One region of the Arthrobacter sp. TmT3-37 genome, then DNA from elsewhere that is predicted to be linked to it. Evidence: riboswitches for the same ligand, from Rfam matches in the RefSeq annotation. Region 1 holds a riboswitch; the other holds the start of a gene.
The links. Region 1 has a riboswitch for cyclic di-AMP ahead of ACX80U_RS08775 (C40 family peptidase). Riboswitches for the same ligand answer to the same signal wherever they lie in the genome.

Region 1 (3,398 bases):
TCGCTGGAGGCGCTCGACGGCGTCCGTCTCGCAGCTGTCGTCGGCGTCGGCCCCTCCGGCGCGCAGGCTGTGGTGGCGGTCGTCGAGACGACGACGCCGGGTCGTCGCCCCCGGCTCGCTGATGCGTCGCTCGCCGCTGCCGCCCGCGATGCGGCCGGCGTGCGCGGCGTGGACCTCGCTGCGGTCGTCTCGGTCCCCGCACTGCCGGTGGACATCCGGCACAATGCGAAGATCGACCGCGCACGCGTCGCGGCCTGGAGCGGACGGTTCCTCGCCGGCGGGCGGGCCGGCTCCCTGTGACCGTCCTCGTGACGGGCGCCAGCGGCATGCTCGGCCGCGCGGTCGCCGGACAGCTCCTCGCCGACGGCCACGACGTACGGTGCTTCCAGCGCCGCCCGTCGGGTATCGTCGGGGCCGCCGACGTCCTGGGCTCCATCGAGGACGACGCGGCGGTGGCCGCCGCGGTCCGGGGGTGCGACGCCGTGATCCACCTCGCGGCGAAGGTCTCCTTCACCGGCCGCGCCGCCGACTTCGACAGGACCAACGTGGACGGGACCCGGCGCCTGCTCGATGCCGCCCGGCGCGCCGGCATCCCCGACGTCGTCCACGTCTCCTCGCCCTCCGTGGCGCACGACGGCACGTCCCTGGTCGGCGCGTCCGCCGGTCCGGCGGACCCAGGGACCGCACGAGGCGACTACGCCCGGACCAAGGCCGCGGCGGAGGTGCTGGCGCTGGGACGCTCCACGGCGTCGTTCCGCGTCGCCGCGGTGCGCCCGCACATCGTCTGGGGACCCGGTGACACGCAGCTCGTCGAGCGCGTCGTCGACCGGGCCCGGCGGGGACGGCTGCCGCTGCTCGACGGTGGCACCGCACTGATCGACACCACCTACGTGGACAACGCGGCGTCGGCGATCGTCGCCTGCCTCGCCCGTATCGGCGAGGCGCAGGGCCAGGCCTTCGTCGTGACCAACGGCGAGCCGCGGCCCATCGCGGAGCTGCTCGCAGGGATCTGCCGCGCCGCCGGCGTCCGCCCACCGGCATGGTCGGTGCCCGGATCGGTAGCACGGGCGGCGGGGACGGTCATCGAACGCGCCTGGCTGGCGCTCGGCCGCGCCGAGGAGCCGCCCATGACCCGCTTCCTGGCCGAACAGCTGTCCACCGCACACTGGTTCGACCAGCGGCGGACCCGGGCCGTGCTCGACTGGACGCCGGCGGTCAGCATCGACCAGGGGTTCCAGCGCCTCGCGGCGCACTACGGCGGCTGAGGACTCCGGCCCCCGGGCGGGAACGCGCCGCCACCGCCTCTCCCCGGGTACGCGGAAGGGCGGGATGCCCGGCATCCCGCCCTTCCGCGTACCTGTACCTGGGACGACCGGCTGACGCCGGTCGCGATTCCTAGCGGGTGTAGTACCCGTCCACCGACATGGCGTTGACCGAGTGCACCAGCGTGCCCTGCGAGGGGTTCAGGGCGCTGACCATCTGGCCGTTGCCGAGGTAGATACCGACGTGGCTTCCACCGTTCTGGCTCACCAGGTCGCCCGGCTGCGGGTTGCTGGTGGGGGTGAGAGCAGCGAACTGCGACCAGGTGGTGCGCGGCAGGCTGATGCCGTTCTGCGCGTAGACCCACTGCACGAAGCCGGAGCAGTCCCAGCCGCCGAACGAGGTTCCGCCGTACACGTAGCCCGAGCCGATGCCCTGCATGGCCGTGCCGACGATGCCTCCGCCGGCGGGGCTGATCGAGGCGGACTGCGTGCTGAGTCCGGTGGTGTTCCCCGAGAAGACCGCGGGTGCTGCCACGGGTGCGGGTGCCGCCACGGGTGCCGGTGCCGCGATCGCTGCGGGGGCAGCGACGATCGTTGCGGACTGGGCGGAGTACTGCTGGGGAGCGGCAGTGCCGGTGAGCGCGAGGGCCTGGCCCGGGTAGATGACCGAGCTGTAGCCGAGTCCGTTGGCCGTGAACAGGGTGTCGAGGCTGACGCCGTGCGAGGCAGCGATGCTGCCCAGCGTGTCGCCGGCCTGGACGGTGTAGGTGCCCGCCGCGACGGTGGACGCCGCGACCTGCTCGGGTGCGGCCTGCAGGGTGATCTCGCCTGCGGCACTCGCGGGGAGCGCTGCGCCGAACATGATCCCGGATGCTGCGACGACGACGGCGGCGGGCTTGCCGGCCACCGAAGCACTCGCGGAGATCGCGCGGGAGGCGGTGAGAAGGGGGTTGGTGCGCGTGGGGACGGCCCGGTGGCGCGCTGAAGTGCTCTTGGACATAATCATGCCTTTCCCAATGCCTGCGAAGTTAGCTGTCGGGTTCGGATGGGACATCCGGACGTGCTGTTCTCGTTCCAGCGAACATGCGCTGGTCGACGCGCGTCTTTACCCCTAGGACTCAGGACTGAGTCCGCTATCGGTTCCCCCGCCCCTGTCGAATGTGTAGTGCGAACGGTCCGTCCTCATCGACAGGGTTAGGCAGAGTGAGGAGGGGCGCCCCTCCGTTGTGGAGCAGGCGCGGGGTCAACGGTACCCGTTGAGCTTCCGGTTGTCACGTTTGGGTTACGGCGCCGACGGTGCCATAATCCCCCCGCGCCGACTAGGCCCGAGCGTTCCGCGGCCTCGGCTGGCAGTACGGGCAGAGGGACGATGACCTGTTCATGAAGGCTTCGCGCCGGATGAGGGTCGAGCGCCCTTCGGCTGCGCAGCGACGGCAGGGTTGCCCGGCACGGCCGTAGGCTTCGAGGTCGCGGGCGAAGTAGCCCGACGCGCCGTTGACGTTGACGTACAGTGCGTCGAAACTCGTGCCGCCGGCGTCCAGGGCCCGGGTCATGACCGTGGTGACCGCCTCGACGATACGGAGGGTGTCGGGACGGCGCAGAGTGTCCGTGGGGCGCGCGTAGTGGAGTCTCGCCGCCCACAGCGCCTCGTCCGCGTAGATGTTGCCGATCCCCGAGATGAGGCCCTGGTCGAGGAGGGCGCGCTTGAGGCCCGTCCTCCGCTCGCGGAGACGCCGGTGGAAGGATTCGACGGAGAACGCGGGGTCAAGGGGGTCACGCGCGATGTGTGCGGCCTGATGCGGGACGAGGGGCAGGTCCGTGTCTCCGCGACCACCCGGCGCGCCGTCGGCGGTGGGCTCGAGATCGGCGACGAACATGCCCCCGAAGATCCTCTGGTCGACGAAGCGGAGGTCGGCGGGGAGCGGGGCACCCTCGTCGTCGACGGCGGTGGAGAGCCGAAGGCGAACCTTCAGGTGTTTCTCGAGGGGGGCCTCCGGCTCCTCGATGAGCAGCTGGCCGCTCATGCCGAGGTGCGCCATCAGTGCGACGTGCGAGACGTCACGTGGGGCGTCCGGGTCCTGGAGGGTCATCCAGAGGAACTTCCCGCGCCGCACCACGTCCGTGACGCGTGCTCCG
Region 2 (3,398 bases), on a different contig from region 1:
GACGCGGATGTAGACGCCGCCCGAGCCGAGCTCTGCCGGTGCGATCACCGTGGTGTTGCCGTTGAAGCCGCCGTGGACGGCCTGGCCGCCACCGATGTAGACAGCGATGTGGGCCATGCCCATGCCGCCGTCGGCGTAGTAGATGAGGTCACCCGGGATGGCCTCGCCTGCGCCCACCGTGCGGCCGAGGGAGAGGTAGCCTGCCGGCCAGCCGTGGAAGTTGATGCCCGCGGCGGCGAGCGAGTTGCTGACCAGGCGCGTGCAGTCCTGCATGACGCCGAGCTGGCCCTGGGCCGCGGCGGCGATGGTCGCCGCGACTCCGGAGGAGGCGGCCGGGGCGGGAGCAGGAGCCGGGGCGGGAGCAGGAGCCGGGGCGGGAGCAGCCACGGCGACCGGGGCGGCCTGTGCGACGGGGGCCGCGACGGCCGCGGCGACGGGAGCCGGTGCGACCGGCGCCTCGACGACGACGGGTGCCGGAGCGTCGGCGACGGGTGCCTCGACGACGACGGGTGCCGGAGCCTCGGCGACGGGTGCCTCGACGACCGGGGCGGGCTCGGCGACGGGTGCCTCGACGACGACCGGCTTGGCGGTGACCTTGACCGGGGTCATGTTGAAGGCGACGGCGATCTCGGACGAGGCGACGACGGCCGCGCGGGCCGAGGTGACCGTGACGCTGGACGCTGCGGCGTCACGCTGCGGCTGCAGGTCCGCGGCGTTGGCTGCGACCCCGCTCGTCAGGACGAGGCCGGAGGCCGCGGCGATGACGGCGGCCTGGCGGCCCATGCCGCCGGTGGTGACGGCCTTGGCGAGGGCCGAGAGGCCGGCGGTGTCCTGGGTTTCGCTGCGGTGGCGGGCGATGATGGCGCGTGAAGACATGGTGGTTTCTCCGAAGGGGTTCTAGCGGACGCGGACGAAGCCGGCGCCGGGAAGGTCTGAGAGGTTGTGGAGGCCGGTGTTCATGCCGTTGAGGCCACCGCTGATGACCTGGCCGTTACCGACGTAGATCGCGACGTGGCCCGCCGTGATGACCAGGTCACCCGCAGCGGGGGATCCGACGACGTCGCCGAACTGGAAGAACTGGCCGGGTGCGAGATCGCCGACGGACTTGCCGACGGAGCGCAGGGCGGTCTCGACCATCGCGGTGCAGTCCTGGGCGACGCCGATCTGGCCGTAGGCAGAGGCGACCAGTCCGGCAGCGACACCGGAGGACTGGACAGGCGCGGGTGCCGGTGCGACGACTGGCTCGGCGACGGCGACCGGTGCGGGCGCCACGGCGGCGGGTGCGACGGGAGCGGCCTCGACAGGAGCGGCCGCGGCGGGAGCGGCCTCGACAGCAGCGACCTCGACGGGAGCAGCGGGCGCCACGACCACGGCGGGAGCCTCGACGACGACGGCGGGCTCGGCCTCGACGACGGGAGCCGGCGGCTCGACGACCTCGGGAGCAGGAGTGACCTCGACGGCCACGCGGTCGAAGGAGACCGTCGCGGTGGCCGGCACGGTGACCTCGGCCGACACGACGCGGCTCACGGTCAACGCTGCGGAGGACTGGACTTCACGCTCGGGGGCGGTTGCACCCTGGGCGGGCAGTCCCGCGGTCAGGACCAGGCCCGACGCCGCGACGATGACGGCTGCCTGGCGGCCGACCGATCCGGCATTGGATGCTGCTGCTGTGGACAGGGCCGTCAGCGGACTGACGTCCCGGGGCGCGCGGTGGCGGCCCGGCGAAGAGCTTTTGGACACGTTGGATTGCCTCTCCCAACGCCTGCGAGGTGAGCTGTCGGATTCGGATGGGAGTCACCCGGCCGCTGCGGAAACAGCGACTTAACCCCAAGGATTTCTGGAACAGAAACCCGAAAATTGGTTCCCCCGCCTCTGCCATGCGATGGTGCGGACGGACCTCCGGCAATGGCAGAGCTAGGCGATTTGCAGGAGGGTGCCGGATCTAGAGCGAATTTGGCACAAGATGGAGGCTACCTCAGATATCGCGGTATGTCACGTTACGGTCACGGAATGGTGTGTTATTGATGACGGAGCCGTGCCGGACTCAGGATGCGACGGAGACGAACACGTGCGAGGCGACCTCCGGAGGCAGCTCGAGCGCACCTTCCACCCCGGGGACGCGGACGGAGACGTACCCGCCCACCGACTCCAGGCTGAGGCGTGCACCCGGCCGCAGGCCGCCCTCGTCGAGCTGGGTCAGGAGTTCCGGGTCGACCTGGATCGGCTCGGCCAGGCGCACCAGCGTGACCGGCTTCTCGGTCGAGTAGGTGCCCATGGCGGAGAGCAGGGTGACCACGCCGTCGGTGAAGAGTTCGGACTGGACGCCGCCGATGGCCTCGAGGCCGGGAATGGGATTCCCGTAGGGCGATTCGGAGGGCTTGCCCAGGAGTTCGTAGAGCCTGCGCTCGACGCGTTCGCTCATCACGTGCTCCCAGCGGCAGGCCTCGTCGTGCACGTAGGCCCAGTCGAGCCCGATGACGTCGCTCAGGAGGCGTTCCGCGAGGCGGTGCTTCCTCATGACCCCGGTGGCCCGGTGCCGTCCCAGCTCGGTGAGCTCGAGGTGCCGGTCACCCGAGACGACCACCAGTCCGTCACGCTCCATGCGGCCGATGGTCTGGGAGACCGTGGGTCCCGAGTGGCGCAGCCGTTCGGCGATGCGCGCCCGCAGGGCGACGATGTTCTCTTCCTCGAGTTCAAGGATGGTCCGCAGGTACATCTCGGTGGTGTCGATGAGGTCCGTCATGCGGGTCAGCTCCTTGGTGCGGTGCGGGTGCGCGGCTGGGATGCCTCACGCCGGTGGGGGTCCACGGCCGCCACGACCTGTTCCGCCCCACGCCTCCCAAGGTTAACCCATGGTGCGATTCCCCCGGCAATCGACGGGGACGGCGACGGCGTCCCCGCCGCATCCTCCGCCTGCGGCGTTAACAAATGGAGCGCCACCGGCTCCTCGGGCAGAATGAGGGCGATACCCGCCGCCGAAACAGCTGGAGCACCCATGACCGAACTGCCCCGCATCCCCGAGCACCTCCTGCCGTCGGACGGCCGGTTCGGCGCCGGTCCGTCCAAGGTCCGGAGCGGACAGATCGACGCCCTCGTGTCCGCGGGACGGGTCCTGCTGGGCACGTCCCACCGCCAGGCTCCCGTGCGCGATCTCGTCGGGCGCGTGCGGGACGGTCTGAGCACCTTCTTCGGCGCACCCGAGGGATACGAGGTGGTCCTCGGGGTGGGCGGCTCGACGGCCTTCTGGGATGTCGCCACCTTCGGACTCGTGGAGCACAGGGCGCAGCACCTCTCCTTCGGCGAGTTCGGCTCCAAGTTCGCCTCGGCCACCACCAGGGCGCCGTTCCTCGAGGCATCGGACATCATCACGGCCCCGCCGGGTACGCGCCCCGATCCGG

Region 2: linked by a shared signal. The riboswitch ahead of ACX80U_RS02990 (NlpC/P60 family protein) and the one ahead of ACX80U_RS08775 (C40 family peptidase) in region 1 are both predicted to bind cyclic di-AMP.

Annotation. Positions count from the first base shown of each region.
Region 1 covers NZ_JBTNDU010000005.1:34,340-37,737, reverse strand. Annotated here, with positions in the region: gene ACX80U_RS08785 (alpha/beta fold hydrolase) at 1-300, shown strand, start outside; gene ACX80U_RS08780 (NAD-dependent epimerase/dehydratase family protein) at 297-1,265, shown strand; gene ACX80U_RS08775 (C40 family peptidase) at 1,396-2,262, opposite strand; cyclic di-AMP (ydaO/yuaA leader) riboswitch at 2,265-2,449, opposite strand; gene mutM (bifunctional DNA-formamidopyrimidine glycosylase/DNA-(apurinic or apyrimidinic site) lyase) at 2,582-3,398, opposite strand, start outside.
Region 2 covers NZ_JBTNDU010000002.1:25,210-28,607, reverse strand. Annotated here, with positions in the region: gene ACX80U_RS02995 (NlpC/P60 family protein) at 1-876, opposite strand, end outside; gene ACX80U_RS02990 (NlpC/P60 family protein) at 898-1,740, opposite strand; cyclic di-AMP (ydaO/yuaA leader) riboswitch at 1,746-1,915, opposite strand; gene ACX80U_RS02985 (metal-dependent transcriptional regulator) at 2,045-2,743, opposite strand; gene serC (phosphoserine transaminase) at 2,996-3,398, shown strand, end outside.